2 linked regions of the Ramlibacter pinisoli genome follow. The protein of the gene in region 1 interacts with the protein of each later gene in a pairwise test. Links are inferred from orthologs where the notes say so. Each region holds a gene or a part of one and is shown in the gene's direction. Other genes may lie near its edges.

Region 1 (5,025 bases):
CGGGCACCGCGACGTTGCCCACCTTCTTGCTCTCGCTCTCGACGTAGACCGGGCGTGCCGGGTCGAAGGCGCGCAGCTGCTCCCAGATCCGCATGTCGAACTGCTTCTGGCTGGGCTGCACCTCGCCAGGCATCAGCCCCAGCACCGAGCCCCGGTGCTGCGCCAGCGCCTCCAGGTCGAGCACCTGCGCGCCCTGGCGCGCCAACGCCTGCAACAGCCGGGTCTTGCCCGATCCCGTCAGGCCGCACACCACCCGGTACTGCAGCCGCTGCGCGAGCACCGGCAGGTCGGCCAGGACGGCGTTGCGGAACGCCTTGTAGCCGCCCTGGACGAGCGTGACCCGGAAGCCGATCTGGTCGAGGAGGTCGGCCAGCACGCCGCTGCGCTTGCCGCCGCGCCAGCAGTAGACGAGCGGTTGCCATTCGCGCGACTTGTCCTGGACCTCGCGCTCGATGTGGCGCGCGATGTTGGCCGCGACCAGCCCGGCGCCGCGCTTGCGCGCCTCGAACGGGCTGACCTGCTTGTAGAGGGTGCCGACCAGCGCACGTTCCTCGTCGTTGAGCGAAGGCCAGTTGACCGCGCCCGGCAGCCGGTCCTCGGCGTACTCGGACTCGCTGCGCGCGTCGATCACCTGGCTGAACTCGGACAGCCGTTGCGCCGCTTCGGTGGCGGCAATGACGCGAACGGTCAAGGCTTGCGCTCCCCTGGCGGCATCGCCTTGCCCGTGTCGGCCTGGAGCAGCTTGCGCAACTCGGGCCAGACGTTCTCGAGGATGGTCGGCTGGGCCTGTTCGGTCGGGTGGATGCGGTCGGCCTGGAACAGCCGCTCGGCATCGGGCGCGTCGGCCACGCCCTTGAGCAGGAAGGGCACCACGGCAGCCTTGTGCCGCCGCGCCACCTGCTCGTACAGCGCAGCGAACCTGGCCCCGTAGTCGGCGCCGTAGTTGGGCGGCAGCTGGATGCCCACCAGCAGCACGCGGGCCCCGGCCTGTTGCGCCGCTTCGGTCATGCGCGAGAGGTTGTCCTCGGTCATGGCCAGCGGCAGCCCGCGCAGCGCGTCGTTGGCGCCCAGCTCGATCGCGACGTGGGTCGGCCGGTGCTGGGCCAGCAGGGGCGCCAGCCGCGAGCGGCCGCCCGACGTGGTGTCGCCGCTGATGCTGGCGTTGACGACCTTGACCGGCAGCTTCTGCTCGGCCAGCCGCTTCTCCAGCAGGGCCACCCAGCCGGTACCGCGGCGCAGGCCATACTCGGCGCTCAACGAATCACCGACGACCAGCAGCGTGGCCGGCTCGGCGGCGTGCAAGGCACCGGCCCCGAGGGCGGCTGCCAGCGTCACGATAAAGTCCCTGCGATCCACCTCATCCTTTCGTCCATGCCGGAATCCATCATCGCCGTCGACCACGTCCACAAGTCCGTGACCGACTCGACCGGCACCCTCGACATTCTCCGTGATATCGATTTTTCCCTGGCCCCGCGGGAAACCGCCGCCATCGTCGGCGCCTCGGGATCGGGCAAGAGCACGCTGCTGTCCATCGTGGCCGGCCTGGACACGCCCACGCGCGGCACGGTGCGGCTGGACGGCGAGGACCTGTTCGCCCTCGACGAGGACGACCGTGCCGCACTGCGGGCGCGGAAGGTCGGCTTCGTGTTCCAGAGCTTCCAGCTGCTGGGCAATCTCACGGCGCTGGAGAACGTGATGCTGCCGCTCGAGCTGGCCGGCCGCCGCGACGCCCGCCGGTCGGCCGGCGAGATGCTGTCGCGGGTGGGGCTCGCCGAGCGGTTCGGCCACTATCCCAAGGTGCTGTCGGGCGGCGAGCAGCAGCGCGTGGCGCTGGCCCGCGCCTTCGTCGTCGAGCCGGCGGTGCTGCTGGCCGACGAGCCCACCGGCAGCCTGGACTTCGCCACCGGCGAGACGGTGATGAACCTCATGTTCGAGCTGAACCGCGAGCGCGGCACCACGCTCGTGCTCGTCACCCACGACCGCGCCATCGCGGCGCGCTGCGAACGGCGCATCACGATCGAGGCGGGAACGGTCGTGGCCTGACGGCGGGAGCGCGAGCGGGAACGGAATCGGGAGCGGGCGCGGACACCGGTACCCAGAAAGCGCAAAAAGAGAAGGAGACGACGCGGAAGACGTCCAAGGAGGGAGGGAGTGCTGCGAACGGCAACCCCCACTTCGTCGTCGTTCTGCGTCCCACTGCGTTCCTTCTGCGCCTCCTGCGGACGGAAGTCCCCTTTCTTCCTCCCATCGATAATCGTCCCATGTCCACCGCCAAAGTCCTCTTCGGGTTCCACGCCGTCGGCGTGCGCCTGAAGACCGCGCCCCAGTCCGTCGTCGAGGTCTACTACGAGGTGGCGCGCAAGGACGCGAGGATGCGGCAGTTCCTCGAGCGGGCACGGGAAGCCGGCGTGCGGCTGATCGAAGCCGACGCGCTGCGCATCGCCAAGCTGGCCGGCAGCCACGGCCACCAGGGGGTGGCGGCACGGGTCGAGCCGCTGCCGGCCGCGCGTTCGCTGGACGACCTGCTCGATACCGTCGAAGGTCCGCCCTTGCTGCTGGTGCTGGACGGCGTGACCGACCCGCACAACCTGGGTGCCTGCCTGCGCGTGGCCGACGGCGCCGGCGCCCATGCCGTCATCGCACCGAAGGACCATGCCGTCGGCCTGAACGCCACCGTCGCCAAGGTGGCGAGCGGCGCGGCCGAGACGGTGCCGTACTTCATGGTCACCAACCTGGCACGCACGCTGGGCGAGCTGAAGGAGCGCGACATCTGGTGCATCGGCACCAGCGACGATGCGCCACGCACCGTGTTCCAGGCCGACCTGAAGGCGCCCGTGGCGCTGGTCTTGGGCGCCGAGGGGCCGGGCATGCGGCAGCTCACGCGCAAGACCTGCGACGAGCTGGTGTCCATCCCGATGCGCGGCGCCGTCGAGAGCCTGAACGTGTCGGTGGCCAGCGGCATCTGCCTGTACGAGGCCTTGCGCCAGCGGACATGAGCCTCGCCGACGTCCGGGAGTGGGTGCGCGGGGCGACCTCCATCGCCGTGCTCACCGGCGCCGGCGTGAGCCAGGAGTCGGGCGTGCCGACCTTCCGCGATGCCCAGACCGGCCTGTGGGCACGTTTCCGGCCCGAGGACCTGGCCACCGAGCAGGCCTTCCGGGCCGACCCGGGGATGGTCTGGGACTGGTACGTGATGCGCCGGGCGATGGTGGCGCGGGTCGAACCGAATGCCGGCCACCGGGCGCTCGCCCGCTTCCAGCAGGCCCGTCCAGGGCGGCTGGCCCTCATCACCCAGAACGTCGACGGCCTGCACCAGCGCGCAGGCAGCACGGGCGTGCTCGCGCTGCACGGCACCCTGCAGGACGATCGTTGGCTCGATCGCCCCAGGCCCTGCTGCACCGCCTTGCCGCCGCAGGAAGGCCGGCCGCCGCGCTGCGGCCGGTGCGGCAACCTGCGCCGGCCGGCGGTGGTGTGGTTCGGCGAACTGCTGCCGGCCGAGGTGCTCGCGGCCGCCGAACAGGCGGCCCGCAGTTGCGACCTGATGCTGGTGGCCGGCACCAGCGGCGTGGTCTACCCGGCGGCGGGCCTGGCGCGCACCGCCGCGGAGCGGGCGCGCATGGTGGTGGTAAACCCCGGGCCGAGCGACCTCGACGATGCGGCGCACGCGGTGCTGCGCGGCACGTCGGCGACGCTGTTGCCGCAACTGCTGGAGGATGGCGCATGAAGACCAAGACGACGATGGCCCTGCTGGGCGCGGCGCTGCTGTTGGCGGCCTGCACGCAGGAGCAGCAGAACAAGCTGGGGCGCGACATCCAGAACTGGACCGGCACCAACGGCGTGCTCGAGGTCTACGCGGGCGACAAGCTCGTGCGGCGCTTCCTGCGGGTCGACAAGCTGTCGACCGCGCTGGGCACCGACGACAACGCGGCGCGGGCCTACCGCTTCGGCTACGGCGTGCTGGACGAGAACCTGAACTTCGTCGTCGACCCGGGCGAGAAGAAGGTCTACTTCGAGGTCGGCGAGCACGCCAACTACCTGTTCTTCGAGAACCCGCACTGAGCCGCGGCGGCGCTCACAGCACGCCGAACCATCCCAGCAGGGCACCCGCGCCCAGCATCCACAGCAGGTGGATGCGGGTGCGCCACACCAGCAGCGCGGTGACGGCCGCCAGCAGCCACAGGCGCCAGTCGGCCAGCTTCGGCTCGGTGCCGGTTGCCAGCACCCAGCCGGTGGCGATCAGCAGCGCGATGACGATGGGCGCCATCCCCTGCTTGAAGGCCCGCACGGCGCGCAGCTCGCGGTTGCGGTGGCCCCATTGCGACGCCAGGTAGGTGATGGTGCCGCTGGGCACGAGGATGCCCACCATGGCCAGCAGCAGGCCCAGGCAGGCGGTGGCCGTGCCGCCGGCATTCAGCCCGACGTTCCAGCCTAGCAGGGCCACGAACAGCACGTTGGGGCCGGGCGCCGCCTGGGCGATGGCGACCGAGGCGCTGAACTGCGGGTCGGAGAGCCACGACTTCTCCTGGACCAGGAAGCGGTGCATGTCGGGCGCGGTGGTGATCGCGCCGCCCACCGACAGCACGGACAGCAGCAGGTAGTGCAGCAGCAGCGACAGCCAATCGGCCGGGGTCATGACGATGCTCATTGCGGCTGCCCCAGCTTGCGCCACGTGAGCCAGCACGCCACCGTGCCCAGGCTCAGGAGCACCCAGGCGAGCGGCCAGCGCAGCAGCGCGATGCCGGCGAAGCTCGCCGCGCCCAGCAGGGCGCAGGCCGGCGCACCGAGCGGGTGCCTGCGCAGCGCCGTGAACAGCTTCAGCCCCGTGGCCGTGATCAGGCCGGACGCGACGGCGCCCATGCCGCGCAGCGCGGCAGCCAGGTGCGGGTTGCCGGCGAAGCGTGAATGGAGCAGGGCCAGCGTCAGCACCACCAGCAGGGGGGCGGCCAGCATGCCCGCCAGGGCCGCGAGCGCGCCGCGCAGCCCGAAGTAGCGGCCGCCGATCATCAGCGACAGGTTGACGACGTT
Region 2 (4,318 bases), on another replicon or contig:
CGATTCGCTGCAGCTGGACTACGACCGCAGCCCGGGTTACCTGGTGCTCCTGCGCTCCGAGAAGGAGCAGCAGCTGGTGATGCCCGGCCTGCAGGTCCTGCGCGACGCCGGCGTCTCGTTCCATCAGATCGACGCCGAGGCGACCCGTGTGCTGGAGCCGGCGATCAACCCCGACACCGACTTCCTGGGGGCCATCCACCTGCCCGATGACGAAGCGGGCAACTGCCGGCAGTTCGCCATCCTGCTGAAGGACGCGGCCCGGGACGTCGGTGCGCGCTTCGAATTCAACACCGAGGTGCTGCCGCTGGACCCGGCCGCCCCGACGACCCTGACCGTGCGGCAGGGCGAGGCCAAGGGGCAGGCGCGGTTCGATGCCGTGGTCGTGTGCGGCGGCGTCGAATCGGTGGCCCTGCTGCGGCCGGTCGGCCTGCGGGTGCCGATCGCGCCGGTGTACGGCTATTCGATCAGCGCGCCCATCCGCGAGCCGCTGAACGCGCCGCGCAGCGCCCTCATGGACGAGCGCTACAAGGTGGCCATCACGCGCCTGGGGCAGCGCGTGCGGGTCGCCGGCAGCGCCGAGATCGGCGGGCGGCTGCGCCACAAGCGCGAGGCTTCGCTGCAGACGCTGTACAAGGTGCTGCACGACTGGTTCCCTGGCGCGGCGCAGCTGACCAACACCGGCGCCGCCGTGCAGGAATGGAAGGGCGCGCGCCCCATGCTGCCCGACGGCCCGCCGGTGCTCGGCGCCTCGGGTGTTCCGGGCATCTGGGTGAACATGGGCCACGGCTCCAGCGGCTGGGCCCTGGCCTGCGGCAGCGCCCGCGTCGTCGCCGACCTCATGGGCGGCAACGAACCACTGCTCGATCTCGAAGGGCTGGGCATCGAACGCCTGCGCGGCTGACGGCGCCGCACAATCGCGGCCATGCACCAGGTCGCTCCGGATCGGTCCTGGCCGCTGTTCGACGTCGCCGCCACGCGCCGCATCGAACAGGCGGCGCAGGCGGCGTTGCCGCCGTTCACGCTCATGCAGCGGGCCGGCCTGGCCACGGCCCGGCTGGCCCTCGCGATCGCGCCGCACGCCCGGCGCATCTGGATCGCCTGCGGGCCGGGCAACAACGGTGGCGACGGCCTGGAAGCCGCCACGCACCTGGCCGCATGGGGCAAGGAAGCCGTCGTCACTCTGGCCGGCGACCCTGCCGCATTGCCCGCGGATGCCAAGCGCGCGTGGGAACGCCTGCGCCAGGCCGGGCTTGACCTGGCACCCGCCCCTCCGCACGACTGCGACCTGTGCATCGACGCGCTGCTCGGGATCGGGGCCGCCAGGCCGCTGCAGGGCGGGCTGGCGGCAGCGGCGCAGGCGATGGCGGGTGTCGGCCGCCCCGTGCTCGCGATCGACGTGCCGAGCGGGCTGCATGCGGACACGGGCGCGGGTCTCGCCGTCCGTGCGACGCACACGCTGGCCCTGCTCACGCTCAAGCCCGGCCTGTTCACGGCCGGCGGCCGCGACGCGGCCGGCCAGGTCTGGTTCGACGACCTGGAGGTGCCGGCCGGCCCCGAGGCGCCGTGCGCCCTCCTCGCCGGCCCGCCACTGGCCCAGCCCCGGCTCCACGCGTCGCACAAGGGAAGCTACGGCGACGTCGCCGTCATCGGCGGTGCGCCGGGCATGGCGGGCGCGGCGTTGCTGGCCGCCAGCGCCGCCCTGCATGCCGGCGCCGGCCGGGTCTACCTCGCCCCGCTCGATCCGGCTGCCGCCCGGCTGGCGCCCGGCCTGCCGGAACTGATGCTGAGGGACTGGTCCTCGCTGCCGCTGCCGTCCCTCGCCGTCGCCTGCGGCTGCGGCGGGGGCACCGCGGTGGCGGACGTGTTGCCCCAGGTGCTGCCGCAAGCAGCATCGCTGGTGCTGGACGCCGACGCACTCAACGCCGTGGCCGCGCAGGCTGACCTGCAGGCGCTGCTGCGCGCGCGGTCACAACGTTCGCTGCCGACGGTGCTCACGCCGCATCCGCTCGAGGCGGCACGGCTGCTGGGGACGTCGACGCCGGCGGTGCAGGCCGACCGGCTGGCCGCCGCGCAGGCACTCGCCGCGCGCTACGCCTGCGTGGTGGTGCTGAAGGGATCGGGAACGGTGATCGCCGCGCCGGGGCAGCCGCCGGCCATCAACCCGACCGGCAGTGCCCGGCTGGCAACCGGCGGCACCGGCGACGTGCTCGCCGGCTGGATCGCGGCCCTGCTGGCGCACGGGCTGCCGGCGTTCGAGGCCGGGCAGGCGGCGGTGTTCCGCCACGGCCAGCTGGCCGACCGCTGGCCCGCCGGCGAGCCGCTGGTGGCGGGCGCCCTGGCGGCGCGCGCCGGCGGCTAGCCGCGGCCCACGAAGGGCATCTTCGTGGCCATCACCGTGTGGAACAGGACGTTGGCCTCGGGCGGCAGGTTGGCCATGTAGAGCACCGACTGGCCGACGATGTTGACGTCCATCATGGGCTCGGGCCGGATCTCGCCGTCGGCCTGCGGCACGCCCTTGGCCATGCGCGCCGCCATCTCGGTCACGGCGTTGCCGATGTCGATCTGGCCGACCGCGATGTCGTACTTGCGCCCATCGAGGGCCGCCGTCTTGGTCAGGCCCGTCACGCCATGCTTGGTCGCGGTGTAGGCGATGGAGCCCGGCCGCGGCGCGTGGGCGGAGATCGAGCCGTTGTTGATGATGCGTCCGCCGCGCGGCGACTGCGCCTTCATCACGCGGAAGGCCTGCTGGATGGTGTAGAACATCCCGCTGAGGTTGGTGTCGACCACCGCCTTCCACTTCTCGATCGGCAGGTCCTCGATGGCCGTGTTGGGTGCGTTGATGCCGGCGTTGTTGAACAACAGGTCGACGCGGCCCCAGGTCTTGACGACGGTGTCGAACAGGGCCTGCACCGATGCCGGGTCGGTGACGTCGGTCGGCACCGCCAGCGCATTGCTGCCGGCACCCGACTGCTCCACCACGCCCTGCAAGGCGTCCGGCCGCCGGCCGGCCAGCGCCACCCGCCAGCCTCCGCCCAGCAGCGCCAGCGCCGCCGCCTTGCCCACGCCGCTGCCGGCCCCCGTGACGATGGCCACCCGGCCCGTCTCGTTCTTGCTCATCTTGCCTCCTGGTGATTCCTGGTTCTCTCAGCGCCGCCCCTTGCGGCCCTTGGGCTTGTTGGCGGCGGCCTTCTTCACGGCCGCCGTCAACGACTTGATCGGCACGTGCTCGACGCCGCGCGGCGCCTTCTTGGCAGCGCGCTTGGCTCCGGCACCGCCGCCGGCGGGAACGCCCTTGTCGCGCATCGCGCGCGCTTCCAGGTCCTCGCCCTCGCGCACCAGCCGGAAGTCGATCTTGCGGCCGTCGAGGTCGACGCGGCTGACCTGCACGCGCACGCGCGAACCGATGGCGTAGCGGATGCCGGTGCGTTCGCCGCGCAGTTCCTGCCGTGCCTCGTCGAACTTGAAGTACTCGCCGCCGAGTTCGGTGATGTGCACCAGCCCCTCGACGTAGAGCTGGTCGAGCGTGACGAAGATGCCGAACGTGGTGGCGGCACTGACGACGCCGCTGTACTCCTCGCCGAGGTGCTCGCGCATGAACTTGCACTTGAGCCAGGCCTCGACGTCGCGGCTGGCCTCGTCGGCGCGGCGCTCGTTGGCGCTGCAATGCAGGCCGGCTGCCTCCCAGGCCTGGACTTCGCGGCTGGGCGGCGCCGGTGGCTTCTTCAGCTTGTGGCCGGGCGGCGCGACGCGGGTGGCCAGCCGCCGGGCCAGCTTCTCGTGTGCCTCGCCGGGCGTGGGCAGGGCCGGCAGGGTGTAGTGCGTGCGCGCAAGGATGGCCTTGATGACGCGGTGCACCAGCAGGTCCGGGTAGCGGCGGATCGGGCTGGTGAAGTGCGTGTAGGCATCGTACGCCAGGCCGAAGTGGCCGCTGTTGATCGGCGTGTAGATCGCCTGCTGCATCGACCGCAGCAGCATGGTGTGGATCTGCTGCGCGTCCGGCCTGTCCTTGGTCGCCTCGGCGATCTTCTGGAACTCGCCGGGCATCGGTTCGTCGCTGATGGTCAGCCCGACGCCCATGGCCTTGAGGTAGTTGCGCAGGATGTCCTTCTTCTCCGGCGTGGGCCCCTCGTGCACGCGGAACAGGCCGGGATGCTTGCTCTCCTGGATGAAGTCGGCCGAGCAGACGTTGGCCGCCAGCATCGCCTCCTCGATGAGGCGGTGCGCATCGTTGCGGGTGCGCGGCACGATCTTCTCGATGCGGCCGTTCTCGTCGCAGACGATCTGCGTCTCCGTGGTCTCGAAGTCGACCGCGCCGCGG

The links. The genes of interacting proteins can lie anywhere in the genome.
Region 2: the proteins of rlmB (region 1) and GON04_RS17580 interact in binary tests that used the Escherichia coli proteins (3 or more experiments, as listed by UniProt). The link is inferred for Ramlibacter pinisoli from one-to-one orthologs.

The regions. Positions count from the first base shown.
Region 1 is NZ_WSEL01000003.1:110,339-115,363, reverse strand. The notes cover bases 1,322-4,128. They hold rlmB (23S rRNA (guanosine(2251)-2'-O)-methyltransferase RlmB), read left to right. Parts: upstream 1,322-2,261; coding sequence 2,262-2,996; downstream 2,997-4,128. Other genes in these bases: GON04_RS01700 (chromate transporter), read right to left, coding at 4,073-4,128; GON04_RS01705 (hypothetical protein), read left to right, coding at 3,721-4,059; GON04_RS01710 (SIR2 family NAD-dependent protein deacylase), read left to right, coding at 2,993-3,724; GON04_RS01720 (ABC transporter ATP-binding protein), read left to right, coding at 1,372-2,043; GON04_RS01725 (arylesterase), read right to left, coding at 1,322-1,356. Also shown: tRNA 2-selenouridine(34) synthase MnmH, read right to left, coding at 1-691; more of GON04_RS01725, read right to left, coding at 688-1,321; more of GON04_RS01700, read right to left, coding at 4,129-4,633; GON04_RS01695 (chromate transporter), read right to left, coding at 4,642-5,025. UniProt on the Escherichia coli protein: Specifically methylates the ribose of guanosine 2251 in 23S rRNA.
Region 2 is NZ_WSEL01000009.1:643,429-647,746, forward strand. What follows is about bases 269-3,140. They hold GON04_RS17580 (NAD(P)H-hydrate dehydratase), read left to right. Parts: upstream 269-922; coding sequence 923-2,359; downstream 2,360-3,140. Other genes in these bases: GON04_RS17575 (D-amino acid dehydrogenase), read left to right, coding at 269-901; GON04_RS17585 (SDR family oxidoreductase), read right to left, coding at 2,356-3,117. Also shown: more of GON04_RS17575, read left to right, coding at 1-268; rnr (ribonuclease R), read right to left, coding at 3,145-4,318. UniProt on the Escherichia coli protein: Bifunctional enzyme that catalyzes the epimerization of the S- and R-forms of NAD(P)HX and the dehydration of the S-form of NAD(P)HX at the expense of ADP, which is converted to AMP.